One region of the Bacillus silvicola genome, then DNA from elsewhere that is predicted to be linked to it. Evidence: a T-box and tRNA genes for the amino acid it is inferred to sense, from the RefSeq annotation. Region 1 holds a T-box; the other holds one or more tRNA genes.
What was found. The T-box of region 1 lies ahead of tyrS (tyrosine--tRNA ligase). A T-box ahead of a tRNA ligase gene usually reads a tRNA of that ligase, here a tRNA-Tyr.

Region 2: it encodes a tRNA-Tyr, which carries the amino acid that the T-box ahead of tyrS (tyrosine--tRNA ligase) is inferred to sense. The anticodon was not compared.

The regions. Positions count from the first base shown of each region.
Region 1 covers NZ_JBNGVC010000012.1:1,568,483-1,573,403, reverse strand. Annotated here, with positions in the region: gene acsA (acetate--CoA ligase) at 1-585, shown strand, start outside; gene ACP6L7_RS20150 (maltose acetyltransferase domain-containing protein) at 671-1,228, shown strand; gene ACP6L7_RS20145 (hypothetical protein) at 1,295-1,750, shown strand; gene ACP6L7_RS20140 (RNA polymerase sigma factor) at 1,731-2,276, shown strand; gene ACP6L7_RS20135 (hypothetical protein) at 2,257-2,502, shown strand; T-box leader at 2,570-2,799, shown strand; gene tyrS (tyrosine--tRNA ligase) at 2,870-4,126, shown strand; gene ACP6L7_RS20125 (YjdJ family protein) at 4,204-4,506, opposite strand; gene ACP6L7_RS20120 (transporter) at 4,657-4,785, shown strand.
Region 2 covers NZ_JBNGVC010000013.1:1,052,238-1,057,158, forward strand. Annotated here, with positions in the region: gene cdaA (diadenylate cyclase CdaA) at 1-262, opposite strand, end outside; gene rocF (arginase) at 510-1,403, opposite strand; gene ACP6L7_RS27500 (glycerate kinase) at 1,672-2,817, opposite strand; tRNA gene ACP6L7_RS27505 (tRNA-Ala) at 2,942-3,014, opposite strand; tRNA gene ACP6L7_RS27510 (tRNA-Gly) at 3,025-3,096, opposite strand; tRNA gene ACP6L7_RS27515 (tRNA-Lys) at 3,102-3,177, opposite strand; tRNA gene ACP6L7_RS27520 (tRNA-Gln) at 3,183-3,257, opposite strand; tRNA gene ACP6L7_RS27525 (tRNA-Tyr) at 3,323-3,406, opposite strand; tRNA gene ACP6L7_RS27530 (tRNA-Val) at 3,423-3,498, opposite strand; tRNA gene ACP6L7_RS27535 (tRNA-Glu) at 3,504-3,578, opposite strand; tRNA gene ACP6L7_RS27540 (tRNA-Thr) at 3,602-3,674, opposite strand; tRNA gene ACP6L7_RS27545 (tRNA-Asn) at 3,679-3,753, opposite strand; rRNA gene rrf (5S ribosomal RNA) at 3,763-3,878, opposite strand; rRNA gene ACP6L7_RS27555 (23S ribosomal RNA) at 3,969-4,921, opposite strand, start outside.

The sequences.
Region 1 (4,921 bases):
ATGGGTAAACCAATTCCAGGTGTGAAAGCAGCAATTGTTGATAATGAAGGAAATGAAGTACCTCCATACACAATGGGGAACTTAGCGATTGGTAAAGGTTGGCCAGCTATGATGCGTGGAATCTGGAATAACCAGCAAAAATATGAGTCTTACTTCATGCCAGGGGATTGGTACGTATCAGGTGACTCTGCATATATGGACGAAGACGGATACTTCTGGTTCCAAGGACGTATTGACGATGTAATTATGACGTCAGGTGAGCGCGTTGGTCCGTTTGAAGTAGAAAGCAAATTAATCGAGCACGCTGCTGTTGCAGAAGCTGGTGTAATTGGTATTCCAGACCCAGTTCGCGGTGAAATCATTAAAGCATTTATCGCGCTTCGCGCAGGATACGAGCCATCTGAAGAACTAAAAGAAGAGATTCGTCAATTTGTAAAGAAAGGCCTAGCAGCTCATGCAGCGCCAAGACAAATTGAATTTAGAGATAAATTACCGAAAACGAGAAGTGGTAAAATTATGCGCCGCGTATTAAAAGCGTGGGAGTTAAACTTACCAACAGGTGATTTGTCAACGATGGAAGATTAAGAGAGAAAGGTCTGAACGAAACAACGTTCAGATCTTTTTTTATGTTATTATTAACTTATATATATAAGTTAAGGGGGGTGATAAAATGAAAACAGAAAAAGAAAAGATGATACTAGGGGAAATGTACATACCAGCTGATCCAGTTTTAGTACAAGACAGGGAGCAAGCTCGTATATTAACGAGAAAATTAAATGATACGCCAGAAGTGCAATTAAAAGAGCGTAGCGAAATTGTAAAAGAACTATTCGGAACGACAGGAGATAACATTCATCTTGAATCTTCTTTTAGATGTGATTACGGCTATAACATTCATGTTGGCGAAAATTTTTACGCGAACTTTGATTGTACGATTTTAGACGTATGTCCCGTTACAATCGGAGTGAACTGTATGTTAGCTCCAGGTGTTCACATTTATACAGCAACGCACCCGCTCGATCCAGTAGAACGCATAAGCGGATCAGAATACGGAAAACCAGTTACAATCGGCGATAACGTATGGATTGGCGGAAGAGCAATTATTAATCCAGGTGTAACAATTGGAGATAATGCGGTTATCGCATCTGGCGCCGTTGTAACGAAAGATGTGCCTGATAATGTAGTAGTTGGCGGGAATCCTGCAAAGATTATTAAAAAAATAAAATAATATTTGAACGAAGCGCCTTCCTCGTCTGTATACATTTATGAAAGAATAGATGAGGGAGGCTTTTATATGTCTAATAAATTACTTCTTACTTTTGCTTTAATTGGAGTTATAGTTGTATTTTCTTGTGGTTTGCTATTACCGATGCCAATTGGATTTAAAGTATCAATGATTACAGCTGGGGTCATGATGATTGTTATGTTTTCAATCATCATTCCATTTGATAGAAAACATATAGTACGGAAAAATGGATATAAAATTGATTTTACAAAAACAAAAGTGTATTTTCGCTGGAATGTATTTGATACGATTTCGGCTTGTCTTGCAGTGTATGCATGCGTATGTGTGCAAGCATTAAATATTTTAGTTTCAACCGGACAGACAATTCAAAACCCGTATGTTCAATTTTTTACGAATCAATCGCAAGTATGGATTATTGTCGCTAGTTGCTATTTAATTTCCCGTATTTCATTAACGTTAAAAGGAATAAAGGAGATCAAAAATCATGGCGCTGATTGGGATTGAGGAGGAGCTCATGCTTGCGTATCAAAGTGGAGATAAGCAGGCTGGGGAAAAACTATATGTTTTAATCAAACCAGCGCTATACACATTTTTATATCGATTTAACCGAGATGAACAATTAAGTATCGACCTCGTGCAAGATACGTTTTTGACATTAGAACGAAAGAAGCATATGTATGAACTTGAAAAAGGAAAAATAAAAACGTATTTATTTCAAATTGGTTATCGTCTTATGATTAATAAATTAAATAGAAGAAAAAAGTGGCGTACACTTTTGCCATTTTTAGTGCCGATTCAGGAAAAAGAATTTTCTCACGAAGATCGGCTCACAGTAAGAGAAGCAATTTTGAAAGTTCCTGAAGAACAGCGAGCGGTCCTCATTCTTTCTTATTATCATGATATGCAGCAAAAAGAGATTGCAGAGATATTAAACATTCCGATTGGAACAGTGAAATCGAGACTTCATAACGGGATAAAGAAATTAAAACAATTGCTGGAGGTGGATGAAATTGAGCGAAAATCCCTTTAAGAGTGAATATAAATTACAGCAGCATTTAGACAGTGACTATGTAGAAATACCGGACTTTCCAAAAACGGTAAGTCGCTTCGATCGATTAATCGGATTTCTTGGTTCTCCAGCGAAAGATCCTGTGGAGGCGACAATTGGGAATGATTTATCAGTTGTGTTTCATGTCTCGTTACTAGTTGGAGTTCCAATTCTTTCTCTTATTACGATACTCTTTGCGACGTTGTAAAGGATAGAAATTCGACCTCTATTTGACACGCCTATATAAATGATGGTATAAAGAAAAGTATATGAATAATTGAGCGTGGAAAGGGAGAAGTAGTGATCATTTCCCTGTTTTAGAGAGCTGATGGTCGGTGGAAATCAGCACATAGATGATCGCGAATTACGCCCCTAGAGCATCTTTTTTCGATTGAATTATATTCAAAAGGGAAAAGACGGTGCTAAGCCGTTATGTAAATAAGGTGGTAGGCTTTTTTTTGCCTGCAACTAGGGTGGTAACGCGATAATCAAAATCGTCCCTTATTTGAAGGGGCGATTTTTTTATGTTTTCAACCTTCACGCCAGTAATGAACTTAAAGGAGAGTATGTAGGATATGGGTATTTTACAAGATCTTGAATTTCGCGGTCTAATTAATCAGCAAACAGATGCTGAGGGACTTGAGCAATTATTAGAAAAAGAAAGCGTTAAATTATACTGTGGTTTCGACCCGACAGCGGATAGCTTACACATCGGTCATATGTTACCAGTATTAATGTTACGTCGTTTCCAATTAGCTGGTCACCAACCAATCGCACTTGTTGGCGGTGGTACTGGTATGATCGGTGACCCAAGTGGTAAAAAAGCAGAGCGTACATTAAATACGAAAGATACAGTTGCTTACTACACAGAAAGCATTAAAAACCAACTTTCAAACTTCTTAGAGTTCGAAAACGTGGACAACCCAGCAACAATGGCTAACAACTATGATTGGCTTGGTAACTTAGATGTAATTTCATTCTTACGCGATATCGGTAAAAACTTCGGTTTAAACTATATGTTAGCAAAAGATACAGTAGCTTCTCGTTTAGATACTGGTATTTCATTCACTGAGTTTAGTTATATGATTTTACAATCATACGACTTCTTAAACTTATACCAAAACCATAATTGCCGCCTACAAATCGGTGGTAGTGACCAATGGGGTAACATTACAGCTGGTCTTGAATTAATCCGTAAATCAGAAGAAGATGCGAAAGCATTCGGTTTAACAATTCCACTTGTTACAAAATCTGACGGTACGAAGTTTGGTAAAACAGAAGGCGGCGCAATTTGGTTAGACCCAGAGAAAACAACTCCTTACGAGTTTTACCAATTCTGGATTAACACAGATGATCGCGACGTAGTTAAATACTTAAAATACTTCACATTCTTATCTCATGAAGAAATTCTTGAGCTTGAAAAGCAAGTAGCTGAAGCACCAGAAAAACGTGCAGCACAAAAAGCATTAGGTTCTGAAATGACAAAACTTGTTCACGGCGGAGAAGCATTAGAGCAAGCGATTAAAATTTCAGCTGCACTATTCAGCGGTTCTGTAGCAGAACTGACTGCAAGCGAAATCGAACAAGGCTTCAAAGACGTACCATCTGTAGAACGTACGGCAGAAGATACAGTATTAATCGACTTACTTGTAGAAAGTAAAATCTCTCCATCAAAACGTCAAGCACGTGAAGATGTGACGAACGGTGCAATCTACGTAAACGGTGAGCGTACACAAGCATTAGACTGCGTTGTAACAGAAAACGACCGCATCGAAGGCAAATTCACAATCATTCGCCGCGGTAAAAAGAAATATTTCTTAATTCGTTACTAATCAGAAACGAATATAAACAAATAGTACCCCGAATTGTAGGCTGAAAAGTTTATGATTCGGGGTTTTTATGTATGAATTTAGATTACCTCACGAGTTCTTGTAAATAGAATATGAAGAATTAATACGAGCATATAAAGTAAACTAATAAGCATAACAATAAATGCTGTTGGATAAAATTTTGCCGCATATATAAAGAAATCGATTTGATAAATATCTTGGTAATTTGAAACGGTGCCTTTAAAGTAATTCGTAAACTTAGCGCTATATTTCCATTCATCAGGATAATCTATCAAATTACTCCCCTGATACCAACTAGCGAGTGCTGAAGTAATAAATAGCATAAATGAACTTCCGAGTTGAACCATTTGGTTTATTGTCAAAAAGAATCCACCTCCTATTTTATGGTTATTATAGCGTGCATTAGCATTCCTGTAATCTTTTTGTTGTAATCTCCTTTTCGAGTTCATACGGAAATCACATGTAAGCGGTATGATAAACGTATAACAACTAGAAAGGAGTGGTAAAACAAAATGTCACTAGAAGCGCTCATTATTTTTTCTTTGCTAAATGCGGGTCAGCTTGCAGAGAACACGAAGGTTGATATACATAAAGAGCAGAAAGATGCTTATGTATATGTTCAAAAAGAGGAAACTAAATAATTTTATTTTATATATAAAAATGAAGGCTGTTTGAAGTAACTGTTTAGTTGCTTTAAACAGTCTTTTTTAGCTAGAAAGAATAAATCTGTCTAAGGACGTCGTCGATAAATCAAAGAGAAAATGTTGTTATTATACG
Region 2 (4,921 bases), on a different contig from region 1:
CTCTTCGCAATTCTGGCTGGAAGATAATAATAACAGCTAGGAATCCCCACGTTAATACTTGTTCCGTTAGCCAATATAGCGTATGCAATTCAAGTAAAATACTGATCATCCGGACGACAATAATAACTGTAATACCTTTTAAAAGTTGAACAGCCTTCGTGCCCCGGATTATAAGAATTAGCTTATATATAATAAACCATACAACAGCAATATCTAATGCCGTACTAAGATATTTCAAAATGGTCGTATCTTCAAAAGGCATGCTAACCCTTCCTCCTACTTACGAGCAATTCTATCCATATATTGAAATATTATTTTATGCTCTATCTGTATGTATTTCCAACAACTAGTTAATTATACCATACATGAAACAAACGACAATTACAAACGCCCCCTTTAGCTTAAATTGGTAAGATGTCAACCTTTCTTACCCTACAGTATAATATCAATCATAATTATACGCCTATTTCCCAATAAAAAAAGCAACTTCACAGTTGCTTTTCTTACATTTATTTCAGTTTTTCACCGAATAAAGAACCCATTAAAGCAACCGCTGTTGTTGCTGTTCTGTTTCTCTCATCTAAAATTGTATTTACTTCAACAAACTCAGCAGATGTAACAATATCAGCTTCTGCTAACATCTCCATCGCTAAGTGGCTTTCACGATAAGATAGACCGCCAATTACAGGTGTTCCAACTCCTGGTGCGTCATGAGGATCAAGCCCATCTAGATCTAATGATAAATGGACACCATCCGTATGAGATAAATACGCAATTGTTTCTTCCATAACAGCCGTCATACCCATACGATCGATTTCATGCATTGAGAATACTTTAATGCCTTCATCGCGAATAAAGTCTTTTTCTCCTTCATCCAATGCACGTGCACCGATAATTACAACGTTCTCTTTTTTCACCTTTGGATATGCTTCATATAAGTCTACAAGCGTCGGATGTCCATAGCCTAAACTTGCAGCAAGTGACATACCGTGAATATTTCCAGATGGTGAAGTCTCTTCTGTATTTAAATCACCATGTGCATCATACCAAATAACACCTAAATTTTTATAATGTTTCGCTACACCAGCTAGCGTACCGATAGCAATACTATGGTCACCGCCTAATACAAGTGGAAAACGACCTTCTTCTATAATATGATCAACCTTACTTGCTAATTCATTACATACAGTTGCAACTTGTGTAAGGTTTCTTAATTTTGTATTTTCATCTACTTCTTTTTCTCTCTCAATACATATATCTCCCAAATCTTTAACGTCATATCCAATTTGTTCAATTCTTTCAATTACCCCTGCATAACGGATCGCGCTTGGTCCCATATCAACCCCGCGACGCATCTGTCCTAAATCCATTGGAACTCCAATAACTGAGATTTCTTTTTTCATAGATAGTATCCCCCTTTTATGCCTTCCTAAATATTTTAAATCTTTTATATAGTCTGACTCAACTCGACATTTTTCTGCATGGATATACAATATATTCACTTGTACACTCATTGAAACCTAAATTTTAAGACTATTCTATGTATAAAGTTAACTTAGTGAAACAACTGACTTTTCTATCAGCTAATATTTTTATCCGCACTTTTCTCCATCATCACTCAGGATTATGCAAAATATCATCAAATAAATGGATTAAAAAACACTTCTACATTTAGAAGCGTTTTTCTGATGCTAATTTCCACACTGTTGCAATATTTCTTGCTGTCATTTCGATATTCTCTTCTGCCCTTTTATATGCTTCTTCTAATGTCATTGGACTCGCTGTAATACTAAACACTGCATCAATTCCCTTTTCGTAAACAGTCGTATAATTCGAGGATACAGATCCACCAATAGCAATTACAGGAATATGACGATATTTCGCCCGCTTCGCGACACCAACAAGAGCTTTTCCATACGCTGTTTGTTCATCTATTCTTCCCTCACCAGTTACAATCAGATCGGCGCCCTCTATACACTTATCAAAATTTGTATAATCTAATACAATTTCAATTCCTTTTCTTAACTGCCCCTTTAGCACCGCAACGACAGCTGCTCCCATTCCTCCAGCTGCCCCCGCCCCCGGTATTTCAGATACATCTAAAGATACATGTTGTTTAAGTATATTAGCATAATGTTTTAAATTCTCATCTAGCTCTTTCATCATCTCTACATTTGCGCCCTTTTGTCTCGCAAATACAAAAGATGCCCCGCTAGCTCCAACTAAAGGGTTATCTACATCACACGCTGCTTCTAACTTTAAATCCTTTAGGCGTGAATCAATCCTAGAAAGATCAACAGTAGTAATCAAATTTAATGTCCCTCCAGAGGGTTCTATTACTTCACCTTTCCTGTTTATAAACCTTGTACCTAAAGCGGATAGCATACCAGCCCCACCATCATTTGTAGCACTTCCTCCAAGTCCTAAAATAATGTGTTTCACTCCTTGATCTAATGCATGTAATATAAGTTCACCTGTCCCTTTTGTTGTTGTAATAAGTGGGTTTCTCTTTTCAATTGGAACGTGTTGTAATCCTGATGCTGCTGCCATTTCAATAAATGCTGTCTCCTTATCCTTAGACATACCATAAAAGGCTTGCACGCTCTCTCCAAGCGGCCCTGTCACATTAAGTGATATAATTTCTCCCATTGTAGCACCAACAAGAGATTCGACCGTTCCTTCACCTCCATCTCCAATTGGTACTTTAACGTACTCTGCTTTAGGAAAAACTGCTGCAAAACCTCTTTCAATAGCTTCACATGCCTCCATAGCTTTCAAACTTTCTTTATATGAATCAGATGCAATGACAACTTTCATAATTATCTCTCCTTATTTATGCTCTTCTTTCATTTTAAACAACATATACACAAGTTGTCTTTTTATGTGAAATTTAAGCACAAAAAAAGCTTACATCATTTGATGTAAGCTTTCCCTATTTATATGGAGCCTAGCGGGATCGAACCGCTGACCTCCTGCGTGCAAGGCAGGCGCTCTCCCAGCTGAGCTAAGGCCCCGTAGTAATAAAGCGGAAGACGGGATTCGAACCCGCGACCCCAACCTTGGCAAGGTTGTATTCTACCACTGAACTACTTCCGCGAAAATGGTGAGCCATGAAGGATTCGAACCTTCGACCCTCTGATTAAAAGTCAGATGCTCTACCAACTGAGCTAATGGCTCGTAAATGGCTGGGCTAGCTGGATTCGAACCAGCGCATGACGGAGTCAAAGTCCGTTGCCTTACCGCTTGGCTATAGCCCATTAATATTTACTAGTATGGTTATCTTCTCAAAAAAATAAACCCTTTCAGGTTATTTTAAAGAAAATGGTGGAGGGGGGCAGATTCGAACTGCCGAACCCGAAGGAGCGGATTTACAGTCCGCCGCGTTTAGCCACTTCGCTACCCCTCCGACATTTAAATATATATGGTGGAGGATGACGGGATCGAACCGCCGACCCCCTGCTTGTAAGGCAGGTGCTCTCCCAGCTGAGCTAATCCTCCAAAAGTGGTGACCCGTACGGGATTCGAACCCGTGTTACCGCCGTGAAAGGGCGGTGTCTTAACCACTTGACCAACGGGCCAAAAAAATCCAAAACTTTTCTCAAGCTTCCAACCGGGCTTGAACCGGTGACCTCTTCCTTACCATGGAAGTACTCTACCAGCTGAGCTATGGAAGCATAATGGCTCCGCAGGTAGGAATCGAACCTACGACCGATCGGTTAACAGCCGATAGCTCTACCGCTGAGCTACTGCGGAATAATACAAGCCTGGCAACGTCCTACTCTCACAGGGACAAGGTCCCAACTACCATCGGCGCTAGAGAGCTTAACTTCCGTGTTCGGTATGGGAACGGGTGTGACCTCTCTGCCATCATTACCAGACTTTTATCATTATACACATTCTTTTCAGAATGTCAAGAAGAAATCTAAACATATATTCCTTCAAAACTAGATAACATTGCTACATATTATATGGTTAAGTCCTCGATCTATTAGTATTCGTCAGCTCCACATGTCACCATGCTTCCACCTCGAACCTATCAACCTGATCATCTTTCAGGGATCTTACTAGCTTACGCTATGGGAAATCTCATCTTGAGGGGGGCTTCATGCTTAGATGCTTTCAGCACTTATCCCTTCCGCACATAGCTACCCAGCTATGCCCTTGGCAGAACAACTGGTACACCAGCGGTGCGTCCATCCCGGTCCTCTCGTACTAAGGACAGCTCCTCTCAAATTTCCTACGCCCACGACGGATAGGGACCGAACTGTCTCACGACGTTCTGAACCCAGCTCGCGTACCGCTTTAATGGGCGAACAGCCCAACCCTTGGGACCGACTACAGCCCCAGGATGCGATGAGCCGACATCGAGGTGCCAAACCTCCCCGTCGATGTGGACTCTTGGGGGAGATAAGCCTGTTATCCCCGGGGTAGCTTTTATCCGTTGAGCGATGGCCCTTCCATGCGGAACCACCGGATCACTAAGCCCGACTTTCGTCCCTGCTCGACTTGTAGGTCTCGCAGTCAAGCTCCCTTATGCCTTTGCACTCTACGAATGATTTCCAACCATTCTGAGGGAACCTTTGGGCGCCTCCGTTACACTTTAGGAGGCGACCGCCCCAGTCAAACTGCCCACCTGACACTGTCTCCCGGGTCGATAAGACCCGTAGGTTAGAATTTCAATACAGTCAGGGCGGTATCCCACCAGCGCCTCCACCGAAGCTAGCGCTCCGGTTTCAATGGCTCCCGCCTATCCTGTACAAACTGTACCAAAATTCAATATCAGGCTACAGTAAAGCTCCACGGGGTCTTTCCGTCCTGTCGCGGGTAACCTGCATCTTCACAGGTACTATAATTTCACCGAGTCTCTGGTTGAGACAGTGCCCAAATCGTTACACCTTTCGTGCGGGTCGGAACTTACCCG